Regions from separate parts of the Pantoea sp. Lij88 genome, predicted to be linked through region 4. Evidence: predicted binding sites of a transcription regulator. Region 4 holds the regulator's gene; each other region holds the start of a gene.
What was found. The regulator PurR, encoded in region 4, represses purine synthesis genes. The targets are predictions, from matches to a motif close to CANGCAAACGTTTGCNTG.
Positions count from the first base shown of each region.

Region 1: a site for PurR is predicted at 4,804-4,821, ahead of purL (phosphoribosylformylglycinamidine synthase). Genes of this name have one in related genera too.
Region 2: a site for PurR is predicted at 2,768-2,785, ahead of purH (bifunctional phosphoribosylaminoimidazolecarboxamide formyltransferase/IMP cyclohydrolase). Genes of this name have one in related genera too.
Region 3: a site for PurR is predicted at 1,536-1,553, ahead of gcvT (glycine cleavage system aminomethyltransferase GcvT). Genes of this name have one in related genera too.

Region 1 covers NZ_CP118269.1:1,021,855-1,027,900, reverse strand. Annotated here, with positions in the region: gene PU624_RS08705 (sensor histidine kinase) at 1-251, opposite strand, end outside; gene purL (phosphoribosylformylglycinamidine synthase) at 831-4,718, opposite strand; gene mltF (membrane-bound lytic murein transglycosylase MltF) at 4,985-6,046, shown strand, end outside.
Region 2 covers NZ_CP118269.1:3,745,231-3,751,276, reverse strand. Annotated here, with positions in the region: gene purD (phosphoribosylamine--glycine ligase) at 1-1,013, opposite strand, end outside; gene purH (bifunctional phosphoribosylaminoimidazolecarboxamide formyltransferase/IMP cyclohydrolase) at 1,033-2,622, opposite strand; rRNA gene PU624_RS21365 (16S ribosomal RNA) at 3,255-4,795, shown strand; tRNA gene PU624_RS21360 (tRNA-Glu) at 4,882-4,957, shown strand; rRNA gene PU624_RS21355 (23S ribosomal RNA) at 5,170-6,046, shown strand, end outside.
Region 3 covers NZ_CP118269.1:767,586-773,631, reverse strand. Annotated here, with positions in the region: gene gcvH (glycine cleavage system protein GcvH) at 1-361, opposite strand, end outside; gene gcvT (glycine cleavage system aminomethyltransferase GcvT) at 385-1,482, opposite strand; gene ubiI (FAD-dependent 2-octaprenylphenol hydroxylase) at 1,915-3,117, opposite strand; gene ubiH (2-octaprenyl-6-methoxyphenyl hydroxylase) at 3,131-4,309, opposite strand; gene pepP (Xaa-Pro aminopeptidase) at 4,306-5,628, opposite strand; gene PU624_RS07535 (YecA/YgfB family protein) at 5,675-6,046, opposite strand, start outside.
Region 4 covers NZ_CP118269.1:2,243,111-2,249,156, reverse strand. Annotated here, with positions in the region: gene cfa (cyclopropane fatty acyl phospholipid synthase) at 1-888, opposite strand, end outside; gene punC (purine nucleoside transporter PunC) at 1,197-2,399, opposite strand; gene punR (DNA-binding transcriptional activator PunR) at 2,507-3,412, shown strand; gene purR (HTH-type transcriptional repressor PurR) at 3,409-4,434, opposite strand; gene cydH (cytochrome bd-I oxidase subunit CydH) at 4,716-4,805, shown strand; gene PU624_RS14265 (C40 family peptidase) at 4,851-5,660, opposite strand; gene PU624_RS14260 (Grx4 family monothiol glutaredoxin) at 6,026-6,046, shown strand, end outside.

The DNA.
Region 1 (6,046 bases), 1.2 Mb from region 4:
GCCAGCGAGGCATCATCCAGCACGCAGTACTGGCGATAGCTGCGCTCCAGCTCAACCGCCGTTCGCGCCATCGCCTCACTTCTGCGCACGTCGGTGAAGGTATTGCGGTTAGTGTCCGCGGCCTGTTCGCTTAATGCAGAGAGACTCTCCCACGCCTGCCAGGCCAGCACCAGCAAGGGCAGCAGCACCAGTACAAACGCCATCAGCACCAGCTGACGCAGAGAACGGGGAAATAAACGCCATTTTTTCACGCAGCCGCTTCCTTAAGATTTGCTGTCTGGATGCTAGCGGACTATTTCAGCGGAAGAAAGGTGTCGGCAGAAGAAAGGGAACAAAAGAAAACGGCAGGCTCAATGGCCTGCCGCTGGCACGACGCGTCATGCATCGCGTAAGAATGGGTGGAGCCTTACTCAACGTTACGTCCGGTGTTTGATAACGCAAGCGATTATCGGTCAGGTGGACGGCAGGCTCCGTTTGGTGCGTCATTCGGGCTTTATGAGCTCTTTTCCGCTAAGCGGGGCAATCATAAACAGGTGAGTGAGCAGCTGCAGGAGTATAGCAAGTTCCATGCCAGGAAATAAATCATTATATTTTTCAGCAGATTGAATCAGCCTGCCCGATCACTCTTGCGAAAATTCCGATGTAAACAGGGACAAACTGTCTCCGCACGGCGACAGCAATTCACGCCCGATGCACGCGCATTTAAAAATCAACGGGATAGATGTCGCCATACAGAGACAGCGCGATATCCCTATTGTCGTCATTTCCCAACAGCGGCGTAAAAAAGAACAGGAGGCACACTGGCCTCCTGTTCATTTCAGCGGATTAAATTAACCCAGCTGTCTGCGCGCATTGCGGAAAATACGCATCCACGGGCTGTCTTCGCCCCACTCTGCCGGATGCCAGGAGTTGCTGACGGTGCGGAACACACGCTCCGGATGCGGCATCATGATGGTGACGCGACCACTTTCGTTGGTCACGGCGGTAATGCCGTTCGGAGAACCATTCGGGTTGGCCGGATAGGTTTCTGTCACCTTGCCGAAGTTATCGACGAAGCGCAGTGCCACCAGACCTTTCGACTCCAGCGCCGCCAGATGCGTCGCATCACGCACTTCAACAAAGCCTTCACCGTGCGAAACCGCGATAGGCATATGCGAACCGGCCATACCGTCCAGCAGCAGTGATGGACTGGCGGCCACTTCGACCAGGCTGAAACGTGCTTCAAAGCGCTCAGACTGGTTACGCACAAAGCGCGGCCAGAGATCGCTGCCTGGGATCAGTTCACGCAGATTCGACATCATCTGGCAACCGTTGCAGACGCCCAGCGCCAGGGTCTGCGGACGGTGGAAGAAGGTTTCGAACTCGTCACGCACGCGTGGGTTGAACAGAATCGACTTCGCCCAGCCCTCACCGGCCCCCAGCACATCACCATAAGAGAAGCCGCCACAGGCCACCAGCGCCTGGAACTCTTCCAGACCGCGACGACCGGCCAGCAGATCGCTCATGTGAACGTCAATGGCGGTAAAACCAGCCCGATCAAAGGCGGCGGCCATCTCCACATGGGAGTTGACGCCCTGCTCACGCAGCACGGCGACGCGCGGACGCGCGCCGGTAGCGATCATTGGCGCCGCCACATCTTCCTGTGGATTAAAGGTCAGATTCACGTTCAGGCCAGGATCGCTGTCGTTCTTCTTCGCTTCATGCTCCTGATCGGCACACGCCGGGTTATCACGCAGGCGCTGCATCTGCCAGGTGGTTTCTGCCCACCAGGTGCGCAGCGTGTTACGGCTTTCACTGTAAACCGCGCTGTCACCGGAACGGATCACAAAGCGATCGCCCGGTTGCGCACTGCCCAGCAGATGCGTGGCGGCGGCCAGGCCGTGATCCGCCAGGATCTGCTCAACCGCGCCGCGATCGGCGGCGTTGATCTGAATCACCGCGCCCAGCTCTTCGGTAAACAGGGCGCCCAGCGCATCGTTACCCAGCGAGGCGATGTCAACGTCGATGCCGCAGTGACCGGCAAAGGCCATCTCGGCCAGCGTCACCAGCAGACCGCCATCGGAACGATCGTGGTAAGCCAGCAGTTTCTGCTCAGCCACCAGCGCCTGAATCGCATTGAAGAAGCCAGCCAGCTGTGTGGCATCACGCACGTCGGCAGGTTTGTCACCGAGCTGACGATAGACCTGCGACAGCGCGGTTGCGCCCAGCGTATTCGCGCCGTTGCCCAGATCGATCAGCAGCAGCAGGTTGTCCTGCTCGGCCTGCAGCTGTGGCGTCACGGTGCGACGAACATCTTCGACGCGGGCAAAGGCGGTAATCACCAGCGACAGCGGTGAGGTCATCTCACGCTGCTCGGTGCCTTCCTGCCAGCGGGTTTTCATCGACATCGAATCTTTGCCGACCGGGATGGTGATCCCCAGCGCCGGACACAGCTCTTCGCCGACCGCTTTCACCGCCGCATATAAACCGGCATCTTCACCCGGATGACCGGCTGCAGACATCCAGTTTGCCGAGAGTTTCACGCGCTTCAGCGAACCAATCTGCGTTGCCGCCAGGTTAGTCAGTGCTTCACCGACAGCCAGACGGCCCGACGCGGCGAAGTCCAGCAGCGCAACCGGTGAACGTTCGCCCAGGGCAAAAGCTTCACCGTGATAGCTGTCGAGGCTGGCGGTGGTCACCGCACAGTTGGCAACCGGGATCTGCCACGGTCCTACCATCTGGTCGCGCGCGACCATGCCGGTCACGCTGCGGTCACCGATGGTGATCAGGAAGGTTTTTTCCGCCACGGCAGGCAGATGCAGTACGCGATTCACCGCGTCGACCAGCGTAATGCCGTCGCGCTGGAGGGCCGTGCCCTGCGCCTGCTGCGTCACCACATCCCGCGTCATCTTCGGCGTTTTGCCCAGCAGGACATCAAGCGGCATGTCGATCGGCTTATTGTCAAAATGGCTGTCTTCCAGGCTCAGGTGCAGCTCTTCTGTCGCTTCACCAATCACCGCAAACGGTGCACGTTCGCGCTGGCAAATCGCCTCGAACTGCGCCAGCTGGTCAGGTGCCACGGCCATCACATAACGTTCCTGTGATTCGTTACACCAGACTTCCAGCGGACTCATGCCGGGTTCATCACTCAGGATGTCACGCAGGTTAAACCGGCCGCCACGGCCGCCATCGCTGACCAGCTCCGGCATGGCATTGGAGAGCCCCCCTGCGCCCACGTCGTGGATAAACAGGATCGGGTTCTCATCGCCCAGCTGCCAGCAGCGGTCGATCACTTCCTGGCAACGGCGTTCCATTTCCGGGTTATCACGCTGTACCGAGGCGAAGTCGAGATCAGCATCCGACTGACCCGACGCCATGGATGAGGCCGCGCCGCCGCCCAGGCCGATGTTCATGGCCGGACCGCCCAGCACCACCAGTTTAGCGCCGACGGTGATTTCGCCTTTCTGCACGTGGTCGGCACGGATGTTACCGATGCCGCCCGCCAGCATGATTGGCTTGTGGTAGCCGCGCAGCTCGGTGCCGTTGTGGCTGGTGACCTGCTCTTCATAGGTACGGAAGTAGCCATTCAGTGCCGGACGACCAAATTCATTGTTAAACGCGGCGCCGCCCAGCGGTCCGTCGGTCATGATCTCCAGCGCGCTGACGATGCGGGCCGGTTTGCCGAAGTCCTCTTCCCACGGCTGTTCAAAGCCCGGGATACGCAGGTTCGAAACCGAGAATCCAACCAGGCCCGCTTTAGGCTTGGAGCCGCGTCCGGTTGCGCCTTCATCACGGATTTCACCACCGGAACCGGTCGCGGCACCTGGCCACGGCGAGATCGCTGTTGGGTGGTTGTGGGTTTCCACCTTCATCAGGATGTGCGCCGCTTCCTGATGCCAGCGGTATTCGCTCTCTCCGGCGTCAGCAAAGAAGCGACCCACCTCTGACCCTTCCATGACGGCGGCGTTGTCTTTATAAGCAGAGAGCACGTAGTCCGGCGTCTGCTCCATGGTGTTTTTGATCATCTTAAACAGCGATTTCGGCTGTTTCTCGCCGTCGATAATCCAGTCGGCGTTGAAAATCTTGTGGCGACAGTGCTCAGAGTTCGCCTGCGCAAACATATAGAGCTCAATGTCGTTAGGGTTACGACCCAGTGCGGTAAACGCCGCCACCAGGTAGTCAATTTCATCGTCTGCCAGCGCCAGACCCAGGGAGATATTCGCCTGAACCAGCGCCTGACGGCCCTCACCCAGCAGATCGACACTTTTCACCGGCTGCGGCGTGTAGTGCGCGAACAGCTGCTCAGCCTGCGCCAGATCGCTGTAGACCGTTTCCATCATGCGATCGTGCAGCAATGTGCCCAGCGTTTGCCACTGGGCTTCGGTCAGCTGGGGAGCCTGGACATAGAAGGCCAGACCGCGTTCCAGACGACGCACCTGCGGCAAACCGCAGTTGTGGGCAATGTCGGTGGCTTTGGATGACCAGGGCGAAATAGTGCCGGGACGTGGCGTCACCAGCAGCAGACGACCCTGTGGGGCATGTTCAGCGAGAGAGGGACCATATTTCAGCAGGCGTTGCAGACGGCTCTGTTCGTCAGCGCTTAAGGGCGCGCTGACATCAGCAAAATGGATGTACTCAGCGTAAATATCACTCACCGGCAGATGAGCGTCCTGAAAGCGGGTCAGCAGTTTGTTTACACGAAATGCCGACAGGGCGGGCGAACCACGCAGAATTTCCATTAATAAGTCTCTCGTCAGGGCGCCGGGCGACGCAAATTGGGCGCAACAGGGAAAACGGGGCGTATTATAGAGAAAGCGACCTCGCGACGAAACCGTTTGCGCACAATTTTTGGCGACCCGGATTTGCCTGAAATTTGCGCAAAAGCTGCTATAAAAGTTGCTCAGCGTGATTTAGTTGCGCAAAATGCCCCTCGCTCTGGGAGTTCAAAGAAGATAAATACTGCCTTTAAAAGACAGAGGCCTTAGAGCCAGCGAGAGATAACTATTTGAAACGCCTAAAATTTAATTATCTGTTTATCGGTCTGGTTGCCGTGCTGTTAGCGTTAGCGCTGTGGCCATCCATTCCCTGGTATGGGGGTGGGCAGGACCAGATTTCACAGATCAAATCGCGGGGAGTGCTGCGTGTCAGTACCATCAACTCCCCATTGACTTACTACACAGTGAACCAGTTACCGGCCGGGATGGATTATGAGCTGGCAAAACGCTTCGCCGATTATCTGGGCGTCAAACTGAAGGTGACGGTGCGTCCTAACCTGAGCGATCTGTTTGATGACCTTGACGATGGCAAAGCCGATTTGCTGGCCGCTGGCCTGAACTACAACAATGAACGCCTGACGCGCTATCAGACCGGGCCAGGTTACTACAATGTTTCGCAGCAGCTGGTCTATCGCGTGGATAAACCGCGCCCTAAAAACCTCGGTGACTTAAAGGGGCGGCTGACGGTTGCGTCGGGATCGGCTTACCTCTCAACGCTGAAGAGCGCGCGTTCCAGTCAGTTTCCCGATCTGGACTGGGCGATCTCCACCGATCAGAGTCCGAAAGCCCTGCTGGAAGCGGTAGCCGACGGTAAGCTCGATTACACCATTGGCGACTCCGTCACCATCGCCCTGTTGCAGCGCGTCTATCCACAGCTGGCGGTCGCGTTCGACGTCACCGATGAAGAGCCGGTGACCTGGTATGTGCGCCACAGCGATGATGACAGCCTGAATGCGGCGATGCTCGACTTCTTTAATGGGATGGGTGAAGAAGGCGCGATGGCGCGGCTGGAGGAGAAATATCTCGGCCACGTCGGCACCTTTGATTATGTCGATACCCGCACTTTCCTGCGCGCCATCGACAGCACGCTGCCTGACATCAAGCCGCTGTTTGAGAAGTACGCCACCAGCATTGACTGGCGACTGCTGGCCGCGATCTCCTATCAGGAGTCGCACTGGAATCCGCAGGCCACCTCCCCTACTGGCGTGCGCGGCATGATGATGCTGACGCGTAACACAGCTGAGAGTCTGGATGTGGGTGACCGGACCGATCCCGAACAGAGCATTCGCGGC
Region 2 (6,046 bases), 1.5 Mb from region 4:
GCCGCCAGTACTACACCCAGCGCAGGGCGTGGATCCCATTGTGACGTTTTCTGATCCAGCTTGCCGTCACAGGCGGCCAGGCAAAGATCGACCAGATCCGACTGCAGGCGCAGCATGATCGGCTGAGTTTCCGGATCGCCGAAGCGGCAGTTAAATTCGATCACTTTCGGCTGCCCGGTATGATCGATCATCAGGCCGGCATAGAGAAAACCGGTGTAGACGTTGCCTTCAGCGGCCATGCCACGCACGGTTGGCCAGATAACCTGATCCATCACGCGTTGGTGGATCTCATCAGTGACGACCGGAGCCGGTGAGTAGGCGCCCATTCCGCCAGTGTTCGGACCGGTGTCGCCATCGCCGACACGTTTGTGATCCTGGCTGGTGGCCATAGGTAGTACATGCTCGCCATCTACCATCACGATGAAGCTGGCTTCTTCGCCATCCAGAAACTCTTCAATCACAATGCGGTGTCCGGCATCGCCAAAGGCATTACCGGCCAGCATATCCTGAACCGCATCCTCAGCTTCCTGCAGCGTCATCGCGACAATCACGCCTTTACCTGCGGCCAGACCGTCGGCTTTGATGACGATTGGCGCGCCTTTCTCACGCAGATACGCGAGAGCAGGCTCAACTTCAGTAAAGTTCTGATACGCCGCGCTGGGGATCTGGTGACGTGCCAGAAAATCTTTGGTGAAGGCTTTAGAGCCTTCCAGCTGTGCAGCGGCCTGCGTCGGACCAAAGATAGCCAGACCCGCTTCACGGAAGGCATCCACGACACCCATCACCAGCGGTGCTTCAGGTCCGACAATTGTCAGATCAATCTTTTCGCGCTGTGCAAATTCAAGCAGGGCAGGGACATCAGTCGCACTGATCGCGACGTTCTGCAGCGCAGGCTCTAATGCGGTACCCGCGTTACCCGGCGCGACAAATACGGTTTCTGCCAGTGGCGACTGAACGGCTTTCCAGGCCAGAGCATGCTCACGTCCGCCATTGCCGATTACTAAAATTTTCATCTGTTATTCTCCGGAACGATTAATGGCGGAAGTGGCGCATGTCGGTGAAGATCATGGCAATGCCATGCTCATCCGCAGCTGCAATCACTTCTTCATCGCGGATGGAGCCGCCAGGCTGGATAACGCAGCTCACGCCGACCGCAGCCGCAGCATCTATACCATCACGGAACGGGAAGAATGCATCCGACGCCATGGCTGAGCCTTTCACTTCCAGACCTTCATCGCCCGCTTTGATCCCTGCAATTTTAGCGGAGTAGACGCGGCTCATCTGACCGGCACCAATACCAATTGTCATGCTATCGCGTGAATAAACAATGGCGTTGGACTTAACGAACTTCGCGACTTTCCAGCAGAACAGCGCATCACGCAGCTCCTGCTCGGTTGGCTGGCGCTTGCTGACCACGCGTAGCTGGCTGGCATCAACCATGCCGAGATCGCGATCCTGAACCAGCAGGCCACCGTTGACGCGTTTGAAATCCAGCGCGGCAGTACGGTTTTGCCACTGACCGCAGATCAGCACACGGACATTTTGTTTAGCAGCAGTAATTTTCAGCGCGGCTTCGGAAACAGCGGGAGCGATGATCACCTCTACAAACTGGCGGCTGATAATCGCCTGCGCAGTCGCTTCATCCAGCTCGCGGTTAAAGGCAATGATGCCGCCAAACGCGGAGGTCGGATCGGTCTGGTAAGCCCGCTCATAGGCTGACAGCAGAGAGTCACCGGTCGCTACGCCACAGGGGTTAGCATGTTTGACGATGACGCACGCGGGTTCACTGAACTCTTTAACGCACTCCAGTGCCGCATCCGTGTCAGCAATATTGTTATAGGAGAGCGCTTTGCCCTGAACCTGCTGCGCGGTTGCCACTGACGCTTCAGTGATGTTCTCTTCTATATAGAAGGCAGCATCCTGATGGCTGTTTTCGCCGTAACGCATATCCTGCTTCTTAATGAAGTTCAGATTCAGGGTACGCGGGAAACGGCCAGCGGGCTGATTGCGTTCACCGTGATAGGCAGGCACCAGGGTACCGAAGTAGTTAGCGATCATGCTGTCATAGGCGGCGGTGTGTTCGAAGGCTTTGATGGCCAGATCGAAACGGGTCTCAAGCGTCAGCGCGTTCTCATGAGCGTCCATTTCAGCAATGATGGCATCGTAGTCGCCGCTGCTGACCACAATGGCGACATCTTTATGGTTCTTGGCAGCAGAGCGCACCATGGTCGGGCCACCGATGTCGATGTTTTCCACCGCATCTTCCAGTGAACATCCTTCACGGGCGACAGTCTGTGCAAAGGGATAGAGGTTAACGACCACCATGTCGATTGGGCTGATGTCGTGCTGCGCCATGATGGCATCATCCTGGCCGCGACGACCTAAAATGCCGCCATGCACTTTCGGATGCAGAGTTTTGACGCGTCCATCCATCATTTCCGGGAAACCGGTGTAGTCAGAGACTTCAGTGACAGCCAGACCCGCATCCGCCAGAAGGCGAGCGGTTCCACCTGTGGAGAGCAGTTCGACACCGCGACTTGAGAGCGCCTGAGCAAATTCGAGGATACCGGCTTTGTCAGAGACACTGAGCAATGCGCGGCGTACAGGACGAGGTTGTTGCATGGTGGTTTATCCCTTGGCTTTGTTTCGCGTATATAAGAGCGTTACGTCAGGCTTTACAGCGGTTTTCTCTTCTATATAAGAAGAAAAGATCAAAACCTCAGGTAACGCCCCGAAAAGGGGTGTCCGGAATATTGCCCGGCATTGTAGCGAAAACGTTTGCGTGATGCTCGCCTAAATTCATTCAGCCCGCTCTGTGTGGATAACATTGTGCGTAACTGCGTATAACAGCGGCTTTTGCTGTGGAATGCAGCGAACGCTCTTTTTTATGCAATTTATGGGTTGCGACTCTCCGACAACTCCCTATAATGCGCATCCATCAACACGGAACACCGGCAACGGGAAAACGGGTTGAGAGGCGCAGGAGACTGCGCCGCCGGAGAAAAACTTCTGAAATAGAGGTTGACTCTGCAGGAGGAAAGCGTAATATACGCCACCTCGCGACAGGACGCTAACGCACTGTTCGCACTGCTCTTTAACAATTTATCAGACAATCTGTGTGGGCACTCGCAGGATTGATATCAGCGTCTCCGGACGTAAAAAAAATATCAAGCCTCACGAGTGAACACATAATGAAATTCATTATGACGTTTTACAGATGAGCACCGCTTAACTTGTTTAAGCAAATCAAACTTAAATTGAAGAGTTTGATCATGGCTCAGATTGAACGCTGGCGGCAGGCCTAACACATGCAAGTCGGACGGTAGCACAGAGAGCTTGCTCTTGGGTGACGAGTGGCGGACGGGTGAGTAATGTCTGGGGATCTGCCCGATAGAGGGGGATAACCACTGGAAACGGTGGCTAATACCGCATAACGTCGCAAGACCAAAGAGGGGGACCTTCGGGCCTCTCACTATCGGATGAACCCAGATGGGATTAGCTAGTAGGCGGGGTAATGGCCCACCTAGGCGACGATCCCTAGCTGGTCTGAGAGGATGACCAGCCACACTGGAACTGAGACACGGTCCAGACTCCTACGGGAGGCAGCAGTGGGGAATATTGCACAATGGGCGCAAGCCTGATGCAGCCATGCCGCGTGTATGAAGAAGGCCTTCGGGTTGTAAAGTACTTTCAGCGGGGAGGAAGGCGACGGGGTTAATAACCCTGTCGATTGACGTTACCCGCAGAAGAAGCACCGGCTAACTCCGTGCCAGCAGCCGCGGTAATACGGAGGGTGCAAGCGTTAATCGGAATTACTGGGCGTAAAGCGCACGCAGGCGGTCTGTTAAGTCAGATGTGAAATCCCCGGGCTTAACCTGGGAACTGCATTTGAAACTGGCAGGCTTGAGTCTTGTAGAGGGGGGTAGAATTCCAGGTGTAGCGGTGAAATGCGTAGAGATCTGGAGGAATACCGGTGGCGAAGGCGGCCCCCTGGACAAAGACTGACGCTCAGGTGCGAAAGCGTGGGGAGCAAACAGGATTAGATACCCTGGTAGTCCACGCCGTAAACGATGTCGACTTGGAGGTTGTTCCCTTGAGGAGTGGCTTCCGGAGCTAACGCGTTAAGTCGACCGCCTGGGGAGTACGGCCGCAAGGTTAAAACTCAAATGAATTGACGGGGGCCCGCACAAGCGGTGGAGCATGTGGTTTAATTCGATGCAACGCGAAGAACCTTACCTACTCTTGACATCCAGCGAATTCGGCAGAGATGCCTTAGTGCCTTCGGGAACGCTGAGACAGGTGCTGCATGGCTGTCGTCAGCTCGTGTTGTGAAATGTTGGGTTAAGTCCCGCAACGAGCGCAACCCTTATCCTTTGTTGCCAGCACGTAATGGTGGGAACTCAAAGGAGACTGCCGGTGATAAACCGGAGGAAGGTGGGGATGACGTCAAGTCATCATGGCCCTTACGAGTAGGGCTACACACGTGCTACAATGGCGCATACAAAGAGAAGCGACCTCGCGAGAGCAAGCGGACCTCACAAAGTGCGTCGTAGTCCGGATCGGAGTCTGCAACTCGACTCCGTGAAGTCGGAATCGCTAGTAATCGTGGATCAGAATGCCACGGTGAATACGTTCCCGGGCCTTGTACACACCGCCCGTCACACCATGGGAGTGGGTTGCAAAAGAAGTAGGTAGCTTAACCTTCGGGAGGGCGCTTACCACTTTGTGATTCATGACTGGGGTGAAGTCGTAACAAGGTAACCGTAGGGGAACCTGCGGTTGGATCACCTCCTTACCTGAAGATACCTTCCCGCGCAGTGTCCACACAGATTGTCTGATAGAAAATAACGAGCAAAGTGTCTTTCGAAGACAGACTTAATTGTCCCCTTCGTCTAGAGGCCCAGGACATCGCCCTTTCACGGCGGTAACAGGGGTTCGAATCCCCTAGGGGACGCCAAAGCTTGGTGACAGGTGAAAGATGTTACCCACATATCTTAAAGATGACTTACGAGTCATGTTTAAGATATTGCTCTTTAACAATCCGGAACAAGCTGAAAATTGAAACGACGCACCGCGTCATTCCTCCGTAATAAGGAATGGCAAAGCGATGCGTTCGAGTCTCTCAAATGCTTGCAACACGCAGCGTTGTAAAACGCCTGTGGGTTGTGAGGTTAAGCGACTAAGCGTACACGGTGGATGCCCAGGCAGTCAGAGGCGATGAAGGACGTGCTAATCTGCGTAAAGCGACGGTAAGGTGATATGAACCGCTACAGCCGTCGATGTCCGAATGGGGAAACCCGGTGCACTCTGTGCATCATTGCAGCATGAATACATAGTGCTGCAAGGCGAACCGGGGGAACTGAAACATCTAAGTACCCCGAGGAAAAGAAATCAACCGAGATTCCCCCAGTAGCGGCGAGCGAACGGGGAGCAGCCCAGAGCCTGAATCAGCTTGTGTGTTAGTGGAAGCGTCTGGAAAGTCGCAGGGTACAGGGTGATACTCCCGTACACAAAAACACACATGCTGTGAGCTCGATGAGTAAGGCGGGACACGTGGTATCCTGTCTGAATATGGGGGGACCATCCTCCAAGGCTAAATACTCCTGACTGACCGATAGTGAACCAGTACCGTGAGGGAAAGGCGAAAAGAACCCCGGCGAGGGGAGTGAAACAGAACCTGAAACCGTGTACGTACAAGCAGTGGGAGCCTTGATTTATCAGGGTGACTGCGTACCTTTTGTATAATGGGTCAGCGACTTATATTCTGTAGCAAGGTTAACCGTATAGGGGAGCCGCAGGGAAACCGAGTCTTAACTGGGCGTTAAGTTGCAGGGTATAGACCCGAAACCCGGTGATCTAGCCATGGGCAGGTTGAAGGTTGGGTAACACTAACTGGAGGACCGAACCGACTAATGTTGAAAAATTAGCGGATGACCTGTGGCTGGGGGTGAAAGGCCAATCAAACCGGGAGATAGCTGGTTCTCCCCGAAAGCTATTTAGGTAGCGCCTCGTGAACTCATCTTCGGGGGTAGAGCACTGTTTCGGC
Region 3 (6,046 bases), 1.5 Mb from region 4:
CATCCGCGTCCAGCAGCGAGTCGAGTTCAGACGCGTCGCTGGCTTTGATTTTGAATAACCAGCCGCCGTCATAAGGCTCGCTGTTGACCTGCTCCGGTGAGTCAGTCAGTGCTTCGTTAACCGCCACAATCTCACCGCTGATGGGTGCATAGATATCAGAAGCCGCTTTAACGGATTCTGCGACCGCGCACTCTTCACCCGCGGCAAAGGTCGCGCCCACTTCCGGCAGATCGACAAACACCATGTCGCCCAGTAACTCCTGCGCATGTTCAGTAATACCCACGGTGTAGCTGCCATCCGCTTCTTTGCGCACCCATTCGTGGCTGTCGCGGTACTTCAACGTATTCGGCACATTGCTCATTGGCCATTTCTCCTGAATAAAATTTACTGGGCGACCGGTTTACCGGCGCGGACAAAAACGGGACGGGTAACCTGGACAGGCATCTGGCGGTTACGGATCTCAACGATGGCGGTGCTCCCGACGGAGGCCGGTACGCGCGCCAGGGCGATGCTGCAACCCAGCGTCGGTGAGAAAGAACCACTGGTGATGATCCCCTCCTGCGACTGCCCCTGGTCATCGGTGAAACGCACCGGCTGGCCGTGACGCAGCACCCCTTTTTCTGTGAGGATCAGCCCCACCAGTTTTTCGGTGCCACGTTCACGCTGAAGTTCCAGCGCTTCCCGGCCGATGAAATCGCGGTCAGCGGGTTCCCAGCACACCGTCCAGCCCATGTTGGCAGCCAGTGGTGAAACGCCTTCGTCCATCTCCTGACCATACAGATTCATACCCGCTTCCAGACGCAGCGTGTCGCGAGCACCAAGGCCAGCCGGTTTTACGCCAGCGGCCAGCAGACGCTGCCAGAAATCGGCCGCCTCGCCTGCGGGCATCGCGATTTCATATCCCGCTTCGCCGGTGTAGCCGGTGGTCGCGATAAACAGGTCACCTGACTGCACACCAAAAAACGGCTTCATGCCAGCAACAGCCTGACGCTGCTCCTCGCTGAACAGCGTCTGCGCTTTCTGCTGCGCCTGCGGGCCCTGCACGGCAATCAGCGCCAGGTCATCGCGTTCCGTCAGCGTAATGCCATAGCCCTGCGCGTGCTGCGTGATCCAGGCGAGATCGTTTTCACGGGTCGCGGAATTCACCACCAGCCGGAAGAATTCCTCGCTCATAAAGTAAACAATCAAATCATCAATGACGCCACCCGACGCATTCAGCATTCCGGTGTAGAGCGCTTTGCCCGGCTGCGTCAGTTTTGCCACATCATTCGCCAGCAGGTAGCGCAGAAATTCGCGGGTACGCGGGCCTGTCAGGTCAACGATGGTCATGTGAGAGACATCAAACATCCCGGCGTCGGTACGCACTACATGATGTTCATCCATCTGGGAGCCATAGTGCAGCGGCATCATCCAGCCATGAAAATCCACCATGCGGGCACCGCAGGCCTGATGCTGTTCAAACAGAGGTGTTTGCTGAGTCATAACCATCCTGTGCAGAAGCGAGTGAGTGCAAAAGTGCGCCGGAATTCAGTGCCGACGCAAACGTTCTCTTAGGGCTGACGTTACCACCGAATCCGACGATTAACCATAAGCAAACCGGGGTCGAAAGCAGAGGCACAGCCTAACCAGGAACCGCGGCCAACAGGATAAAAAACTGCAATTTTGTGATTAATCGCGCAATAAATGCAGGGCTTTTAAATATACGCAGCAAATTTATGCGAGATGACGTTCAGGATGTTAAAAAAATCCCGCTGCCAGATGAATGATAAATGAGAAAAAGTAATGCGAATTACGCCGCAAAATTAGAATAAATCAAACGAAGATCCCTGCTGGTGCAGCGTTGCCTTTTCGTGGTGCAGAGAGGTTCAGATATAAAAAAAGCCAGCAGACGCTGGCTTATTAAAAGGCGGGGATTTAGCGTAGCCAGGCGGGCAAATCATTCAGCCCCATCGCCTGCTTCAGCATCACAGGTTTAACCCCTGGCAGGCGATCGGCCAGCTTCAGACCGACATCGCGCAGCAGTTTTTTCGCCGGATGATTACCGGCAAACATTTCACGGAAGCCCTGCATTCCAGCCAGCATCATCGCGGCGCTGTGTTTACGACTGCGCTCGTAGCGACGCAGATAGAGGTGCTGACCAATATCTTTGCCCTGCTGATGCAGACGGCGAATCTCACCAATCAATTCGGCGGCATCCATAAAGCCAAGGTTAACGCCCTGACCCGCCAGCGGATGAATGGTGTGAGCCGCATCGCCCACCAGCGCCAGACGATGTGCCGCAAAGTTGCGGGCATAGCGCGCCACCAGCGGGAACGATTTACGCTCGCTCGCCAGCTGGCACAGGCCGAGACGCATATCAAACGCCACGGAGAGCTGCTGATTGAACAGCGCTTCCGGCATGGTTTCCAGACGGCTCGCTTCCTGCGGCGAGAGCGACCAGACGATAGAGCTCATATGCGGATCCTGCATTGGCAGGAAAGCCAGAATACCGTCGCCGTGGAACACCTGGCGCGCCACCGCATCGTGCGGCTTCTCGGTGCGGACGTTAGCCACCAGGGCATGGTGATCGTAATCCCAGAAGGTCAGCGGGATGTCGGCTTTGTTGCGCAGCCAGGAGTTAGCGCCGTCAGCGGCAATCATTAATCGCGCGCTTAACATGCTGCCATCGTGCAGGGTAACAAAGGCTTCGTTGTCACCAAACGCCACCTGTTGTAACTGCGAGGGCGCCATTATCGTCACGTCACTGCAGGCGCTGGCCCGTTGCCACAGCGCATTGTGAATCACCGGGTTTTCGATGATATGACCCAGATGCGACAAGCCCTGCTGCTCATCATTAAAGGCGATAGAGCCGAAGCTGTCCTTATCCCACACTTCCATGCCGTGATACGCGCTGCAGCGCAGCGAGAGAATGGTCGACCAGACATCCAGCTTCTGCAGCAGCCGTTCGCTGGCGGCGTTGATCGCCGACACGCGAATTGACGGAGACGCACTCAGCGCCAGCGGGGGCTCCGGCGATTTTTCCAGCACGGCGATGCGCAGTCCGCTGCCCTGCAAGCCGCAGGCCACCGCCAGCCCCACCATACCGCCACCGGCAATCACCACATCAAAAGTTTGCATCTGAGCCTCTTTATTAACGCTTAACCCAGCCAAGCGTACGCTCAGCCAGTTGATTTCGTAGCCACGGCAGATGATCCATCGCCAGCAGGCCCAGGTTACGACCGGCCACCATTGGACCATAGCGATTCGCAAAAACGCGGACCAGTCCGTCGGTGATACCGATAGTGGCGGCACGATCGGGCTGACGACGCTGCTGGTAATGATGCAGCACGGCATAGCTGCCGGGATCCTGCTGTTGACGATGCGCGGCTGCCAGCGTTTCAGCCAGCGACATCACATCGCGCAGGCCCAGGTTGAAGCCCTGCCCGGCAATCGGATGCAGCGTCTGCGCCGCATTGCCTACCACCGCCACGCGATGCGTTACCGGCGACATCGCCCGGTGCAGCGCCAGCGGGTAATACTCGCGCTGGCCGGTGTGGGTGAATTTGCCCAGTCGCCAGCCAAAGGCACGCTGAAGCTGGCTGAGGAACTCGGCCTCGCTCCATTTCTCTATACGTTCACGCTGCGAAAGCGGATGACACCAGACCAGCGAGAGACGGTTGCCGGACATCGGCAGCAGCGCCAGCGGGCCATGTTCGGTGAAACGCTCGAACGCGCGGCCCTGATGGGGCAGCGCAGTGGAGACATTGGCAATCACCGCGAGCTGCTGATAGTCGTCCCGTTGCCACTGAATACCGCACGAGGCGGCCAGCGCCGAGCGCGTGCCATCAGCCGCCACCAGCAGTTTGCCGCTGAGTTGCTCGCCACTGTCCAGCGTCACCTCAACCTGCTGTTCGCTACGGTGGGCCCGGGTGACGCGCGCCGGACAGCGCAGCGTCACGCCTGGCGCTTTTTTCAGTTCCGCAAACAGACGCTGCCCGACGTCAAACAGCTCCACAACCTGTCCCAGCGCCGGGATAGCGTAATCAGCCGCTGCCATCGACACAAAGCCGGCGTGACCGCGATCGGAGACATGGATGTCGGTAATCGGCGTGGCACAACGGGCGATGTGCTGCCACAGGTTGATGTCCGCCAGCTGCTGGCAGGTTCCGGCAGAGAGCGCAATGGCGCGGCCATCAAAGCCCGGATGCGCCCGGCTGCCAGGTTCGCTGCTTTCAATCAGCGTCACCGGCAGTGTGCCCTGGGTAAGATGGGAGATCGCCAGCGCCAGCGTCGCCCCGGTCATGCCGCCACCCGCAATCAGAATGGTCATGCCTGTTTTGCCGCCGCCATCAGTGCTTCAATCTCATCGGCCTCTTTCACGACGCTGTCGGTGAGATTCTCAATGCCATCTTCCGTAATCACAATGTCATCTTCGATTCGGATACCGATGCCGCGATACTGTGCGGGCACGTCCGCATCCGGTCCGATATAAAGACCCGGTTCAACAGTTAACACCATACCCGGTTCCAGAATCCGGTCACGGCTCGGGGTGCCATAGTGGCCGACGTCGTGAACATCCAGCCCTAGCCAGTGGCCCAGGCCATGCATATAGAACTGGCGATGGACTTCCTCAGCAATCAGGGTATCGACGTCGCCCTCCAGGATGCCCAGCTCCACCAGACCGGTGACCATGATGCGCACCACTTCGTCATTGACTTCACGAATGCTGACACCAGGCCGGAACATCTCAAGCGATCGCTTCAGCGAAGCCAGCACGATGTCATAAATGGCGCGCTGTGCCGGACTGAATTTGCCGTTAACCGGGAAGGTGCGGGTAATATCCCCGGCATAGCCGTGGAACTCACACCCTGCATCGATCAGCACCAGATCGCCGTCGCGCATTTCACTTTCGTTTTCGGTGTAGTGCAGAATGCAGCCGTTCTCTCCGGCACCCACAATGGTGTTATAGGAGGGATAACGCGCGCCGTGACGGGTAAATTCGTGAAGAATTTCCCCTTCGAGCTGATACTCGAACATGCCTGGCTGGCAGGTCAGCATCGCGCGGGTATGCGCCAGTGCGCTGATTTTCCCGGCGCGACGTAATAGCGCGATCTCATCCGCATCTTTGAACAGGCGCATCTCATGCACCCACGGACGCCAGTCAGTGACGGTGGCAGGCGCGCTGAGATTCTGGCGGAAACCGCGACGCAGTTTATCCAGCGCGCTGAACACCAGCGTATCCGCATAGGCATATTCGCCCTGCGCATGGTAAATCACATCCAGGCCATTCAGCAGCAGGTGCAGCTGTTCACCGATGTCGTTCCAGGGTAAAGCGCGATCCACGCCCAGTTTTTCGGGTGCGGCTTCCTGGCCCAGCCGACGACCAGACCAGACTTCCGCTGCAGGATCACGCACGCGGTTAAACAGCACGCTGTGGTTATGATTTTCATCGCTTTTAATCAGCACCAGCAGCGCCTGCGGCTCATTAAAACCGGTGAAATAGCTGAAGTCGCTGCTCTGGCGGAACGGATATTCCGTGTCATTACTGCGCGTCACTTCAGGCGCAGCAAAAATCAACGCTGCGCTGCCAGGCGCCATTTTCGCCAGCAGCGCCTGACGACGCTGCAGGTATCGTTCCAGTGAAATCATCTCTGCACTCCCTGTAAACTGACCGGTTAAACTCGTTGACCTGAAATTAGTGTAGCGTTGGTTTTTGCACTTCTGGCGCGGTTGGCTGCGGACGGGTGAACGTATCGTGGCACAGCAATGCGGCGACACGCACATACTCGATCACCTCTTCCAGCGACTGCTCCAGCTCTTCCTGGTCTTCATCTTCTTCGTAACCGAGCTGTGCGATGGTGCGCAGATCATCGATTGCTTCGCCGGTTTCGCCGGTGACTTTATCCAGTTTAGGTTGTGTTACGCCCAGGCCGAGCAGAAAATGGTTAACCCATCCGGCCAGCGCATCCGCACGGTCAAAGACGGTGATGTCGTCATCCTCAGGCAGCATTAGCTGAAACAGGAAGCCGTCATCTTCCAGCGTGGTGGCCGTGTGCTCATGCAGCGC
Region 4 (6,046 bases):
ATGACGCACCGAAGGCAGACAGCCATTGGGGAAGATATATTTATCGATCCAGGGATCGACACTCATATCGGTTTTAATCGCACCAATGGTGTGAAGCAGGAAAATACCGTCAGGCTTTAAATTACGATCGACCACATCAAAATAAGTGGCGTAATTTTTCGGCCCGACATGCTCAAACATCCCCACCGAAACGATGCGATCAAACTGCTCATTCAGATCGCGATAATCCTGCAGCAGAATCGTGACGTCTAATCCACTACAGCGCTGCTGCGCCAGTTTCTGTTGTTCAGCGGAAATCGTCACGCCATGCACCTTCACGCCGTAATGACGTGCGGCAAATTCCGCGAGCCCGCCCCAGCCACAACCGATATCCAGCAGCGACATTCCGGGTTCCAGCGCTAATTTACGGCAGATCATATCCAGCTTGGCTTCCTGCGCCGCTGCCAGCGTCGTTGCCTCTTTCCAGTAGCCACAGGAGTACTGCATGTACGGGTCGAGCATCAGTGAAAAGAGGTCGTTACCCAGGTCGTAATGCTCTTTACCGACAATCCACGCCCGTTTTTTTGACTGCAGATTGGTTAAGCGGGCAGCGGCAATGCGCAGCGTATCTTTAAAGTGATGAGGAAGCTGCTGATCGAGTTTATGTCTGAGCACCTGGTGGAAGAAGATATCCAGCCGGTCACACTCCCACCATCCATCCATATAGCTCTCACCGAGCCCAAGTGAACCCTCCTGCAGAACACGCTTAAAAAACCCGGGATGAGTAACATGGATATCCCAGGGACGTGAACCATTGATTTCAATATCCGCTTTTTCCAGCAGTTCATGAACGATGCGATACCAATGGTTCTCTTCAGGGCTCACTGCTTCTGCATAAGATGAACTCATAGCTTTTCCACCACCTGTCCAATCTGAACCTGAACAAAGAGTAGCCAATTTCGTCAGGTATTGAGAAACGTCACGGATGACTCCGCACACCGGTTATTGTGTGATACAGAGGACTGGAAGAGCCTGCAGCAGGTCGGTAGGGTAGGAATAACGCGCACAAATACCGTCCCGGCAACAGGGTGCCAATCAGATTATTACGTTATTATATTGTTGATTTATTACAGATTTGTTGACCCGGATGAGTATATTCTCACGCGGGTCAATATTCAATGACTTATTGTTAGGGCGCTAACTAAAAAGTCTGTGTGTCAGTGATTATCCTGGCAGGCAGGTTGTGCAGAGGCAACAACAGTTTGTGCGCTTGCGGCATGCTGCATAACGTAACCGAGCAGTGCGAGCACAATAGTCACCGTCATCATCAGCGTGGTGGTAAACAGAGCCTGGGTTAAACCGGCCGATACTGCCAGGCTGGCGGCGAAGCAGAGTCCTAACTGCAGAGTGTTCTGCAACGCGGCCGCTTTACCGGTGGCATCCGGGAAGGGCATCAGTGCACTGGAAACCACAATCGGGTAGATCGCGCCGTTAGCCAGTGCCATACCGCAGAACGGAACCATCAGGCTCACCAGCGTGCTGCTGCCTGCAAGCGCAACAGCAAACAGCGCCAGAATGCTCAGGCTGTAGACGCCCAGCAGCCAGGGAAGCAACTGAGCACCGTTGAAGCGGTTAAGCAGGGCGCGACAGCCGAATCCGCCGATTAAAAAGGCAAGAGTCTGTGGGACATAGCTCAGGCCGATATCGGCGGGTGAGAGCCCCAGGTCCGCCAGAATAAATGGCGAGCCGGTCAGCCAGGCAAAGAAACTGGCGGAACAGGCGGAGTAGATCAGCACGTTGCCGCTGTAGACCCGAGATTTCAGCAGCGTAAAGAAGCCCGGCTGCGCCTTTTTGTCGCCGGCGGCTTTGCGAACGGTGGGCAGACGCAGCGTGGTCAGAATCAGCGCTACCGCAATCAGGGTCAGTACCAGGAAAATCGAACGCCAGTGGAAGTGGCCAATCAGCCAGGCACCCAGCAACGGCGCCAGCGCCGGAGAGAGCGCAACCAGCGGCATAATGGTGGCGAAGACTTTGTTGGCGCGTGCGGCAGGGTAGCGATCCACTACCAGCGCCTGCCAGCTCACGGCCGCAGCACAGACACCAATCGCCTGAACAAACCGTAGCGCCAGCATCAGATAAATATCATTCACCCACAGCATGCCCGCGCAGCCGATACCAAACATAGCCAGTCCGGCCAGCAGTACTGGCTTGCGGCCAATGCGATCGGAAAGCGGTCCCCAGAAAAGCTGACCCACGGCGAAGCCTCCCAGAAAGAGACTCATACTGGCGCTGATCAGACCGGGTGAGGTATTAAAGGTTTGCTGCATCGCACCAAAGGCGGGCAGGTACATATCCGTGGCTAAAAAGCCGAGCATGCTCAGCAGGGCAAGGTAGGGCATGAATCCTTTGTTCGACAACATCTCATTCTCATTTTTGCAGGATAAACGCGGCAGAGTGTAAAAGGTGCGTTTGCTGCTGTGAAACGGTAATATTTGCCGATTGCTGTTAAAATTTTTGAAGGCAGATTATGTGGTCTGAATATGCATTAGAGGTGGTTGACGCGGTTGCGCGTGGGGGCAGCTTCAGCGCTGCCGCGCAGGAGCTACATCGGGTGCCTTCTGCCATCAGCTACACCGTGCGCCAGCTGGAAAACTGGCTGGCGGTGCCGCTGTTTGAGCGTCAACATCGTGAAGTGGTGCTGACGCCGGCGGGTGAGCATTTTGTCCGGGAAGGCCGAAGCGTCATCAAAAAAATGCTTGCCACCCGGCGTCAGTGTCAGCAACTGGCCAACGGCTGGCGCGGGCAGCTCAGTATTGCCGTTGACCGTATCGCCAAACCTCAGCGCACCCGGCAACTGGTCAAAGATTTCTATCGTCACTTCCCCGATATGGAACTGATCATCAGCTATGAGGTATTTAATGGCGTCTGGGATGCGCTGGCCGATGGCCGGGTGGAAGTGGCGATTGGGGCCACCCAGGCGATTCCGGTGGGCGGGCGTTTTGCGTTTCGGGATATGGGCACCCTCAACTGGCGCTGCGTGGTCGCGCCCGATCATCCACTGACGCAGGCGAGCCAGATCGATGATGACACGCTGCGAAGCTGGCCATCACTGGTGCTGGAAGATACCTCGCGAGCGCTGCCGCGCCGTATGACGTGGACGCTGGATAACCAGCGCAGGCTGGTGGTGCCGGAATGGCAGACCGGTCTGGAGTGCGTGCAGGCGGGATTGTGTGTGGCGATGGTACCGGGTCATCTTGCCAGACCGCTGCTCGACAGCGGCGATCTGGTTGAACTGACACTGCCGGTGGCGTTCCCGGATAGCCCCTGCTGCGTCAGCTGGGCCGAGGATCGCGCATCACCGGCGACAGGCTGGTTACTCAGCTATCTGGGTGATGCGCAAACGCTTAATCAGGAGTGGTTAAGCGAGGATTAACGGCGATAGTCGCGGAACGGACCATCAGCCACAGAACGACGTTCAATCAGCGTGGGATGGACTTCGATCGTTTGTGAAATTTCACGCTTACTGGTGATGCGGTCCAGCAGCATATCCAGCGCTTTTTCCCCCAGCTGAGCTTTAGGCTGATGTACGGTCGTCAGGGCGGGTGCGAAATAGCGGGCGTTGCGCACATTGTCATAACCGATCACCGAAATATCCTGCGGGACGCGTAACCCCATCTCGTCAGCGGCGCAAATCGCGCCCATCGCCATGATGTCACCGCCGCAGAACACCGCCGTCGGGCGCTGTTTCTGCGACAGGATCTGCTGCATCGCCTGATAGCCCGATTCCGGCTCAAAGTCACCCTGCACAATCCACTCGGCACGCGGCTGGATACCCGCTTCTTCCAGCGCTTTCAGGAAACCGGCATGGCGTCCGCCACCGGTATTGCGCTCCATCTGGCCGGGGATAGCACCAATATCACGGTGTCCACGTTCAATCAGATAGCGTCCCGCCAGATAGCCGCCCTGGAAGGCATTATCCAGCACCGTGTCGGTGAAGTCGGCGCGCGACTCGCCCCAGTCCATCACCACCATCGGGATATTGCGGTTCTCTTCCAGCATCTGCAACAGGTCGTCCGGATATTCAGAGCACATCACCAGCAGACCATCGACGCGCTTCTGCGCCATCATGCTGAGGTAGGCACGCTGCTTTTGCAGATCGTTGTGCGCATTACCCAGAATCAGCGTATAGCCTTTGTCAAAACAGTGATTTTCAACCGCTTCAATAATTTCAGCGAAATAGGGTGCTTCGCTGGAGGTGGCAAGCAGGCCCAGCGTTTTGGTGTGGTTCACTTTCAGGCTGCGCGCCACGGCGCTCGGCGAGTAGTGCAGTTCCTTGATCGCCTGCCAGACCGCGTTGCGCGTCTCTTCAGCGACAAAGCGGGTTTTATTGATGACGTGCGAAACGGTGGTCGTTGAGACGCCGGCGCGTTTCGCCACATCTTTGATTGTTGCCATGAAAATCGGACTCCAGTGCTTATCTAAATCTTTGATAAGCGTAGTGTTAAACGTTTGCGTCTGCTCAGGGATTTTTCCGCAAAAATGCAGCTTTTCTGGTCGGTAAACAGGCCGCTGGCGGAGAATAAACGCCTTAAAAGATGCGCAAACGGAATCAGAGTTGCGCGCGTTGCGCAACAAAGGCGGGATTCTAACAAGGCTGGACGGATAAAACGAGATTTTTACCGGGTCGTGTGGGAAAATGCCATAACCCTACAAATTGTGTGACTAAGGAGCATGTAATGAGTACCGATCTTAAACTGGCGTTAATGACCACTGCGGGCTGTCTGCTGATGATTGTGGCCTTTAGTTTTACCGCCATTCTGCACTAACAAAAAAGCCGGGATTATCCCGGCTTTTTCTGACTGTTCTGCTGCTCAGCGTATGGTTTTCGGCGTCATCACCCGACGGGCACCAATGTAGTGGCGCTGCCAGTAATCTTCCCCTAATGCGCTGATCTGAATATCTTTTCCGGTACGTGGCGACTGAATAAACTTGCCATCGCCAAGGTATACGCCGACGTGGTCCGCAGTACCGCGACCATTAATACGGAAGAAGACCAGATCGCCTTTCTCCAGTGACTCACGCTTGATGGGTGCCGCGTCACGCAGGTGATACATCTCGTTAGCGGTACGTGGGATCTTAAACTTCACCAGATCTTTATAGGCGTACCAGACCAGACCACTGCAATCAAAACCGGTGTGAGGTGAGGTGCCGCCCCACTGATACGGTTTACCCAACTGGCCCATCAGCTTGGTCATCGCGGTTTCACGGGCCTTCTGATAGCGCTGACGGTGGGATTTACTCATCTTAATGGTGCCTGGCTCGCTGGCGATAACCTCAGCCGTTTTCAGCTGGCGCTGATGACCATAGCGTTTCTTCTCTTTATTTTTTTCTTTTGTTTTGCTGATACGGGCGGTTTTGAGCGAGGTCTTCTTAGCAGGCGTCTGTTTAGCAGTGAGTTCGACTTTTTTCTGTTTTTTAGTTTTGAGTTTTTGAACAGGGCTGAGGCGAGTTTTTTTGGTCACCGTTTTTACCTGGCGACGCTTGCGGCGCTCATCGTCGCGCGCACTCTTTTTTTCTGCTTTATGCGAACTGACGTTCACCGGCGCGTGCGGGGAAGCAGCAGCGACGTTGAAAAACAGTTGCGCAAAGGCCAGCATGAAAAGCGTAATGATTAAACGCATAGTCCGTTGATTAGTTAAGTTGTCAGGGCCACTACGCACCGCGACAAAGTTGAGATTAATCTGATCCAGGATCAGCGCCCAGGCCATTCTAGTCCAGTTCGTTTAAAAACTGTAATGCCTTTTAATATTAATCTTTGCAACCCACGCAATCGCGCTGAAAATGAACATTTTCAGCGTCTTATATCAACGAAATTATTACGAATTATTAAACTGTTACCAGCTGTTAATAAACAGGAAATCAGGCGTCCCGAAGCAGGACTTAACAATGATGGCGATTTAATCGGGCAGCGGTCAAAATCTCATTTTCAGTCACGCTGCGAAGTCGCTACAATAAACAAACACGAAGTGACGAATTAAGGAAGGCAATTATGAGTACTGTAGAAAAA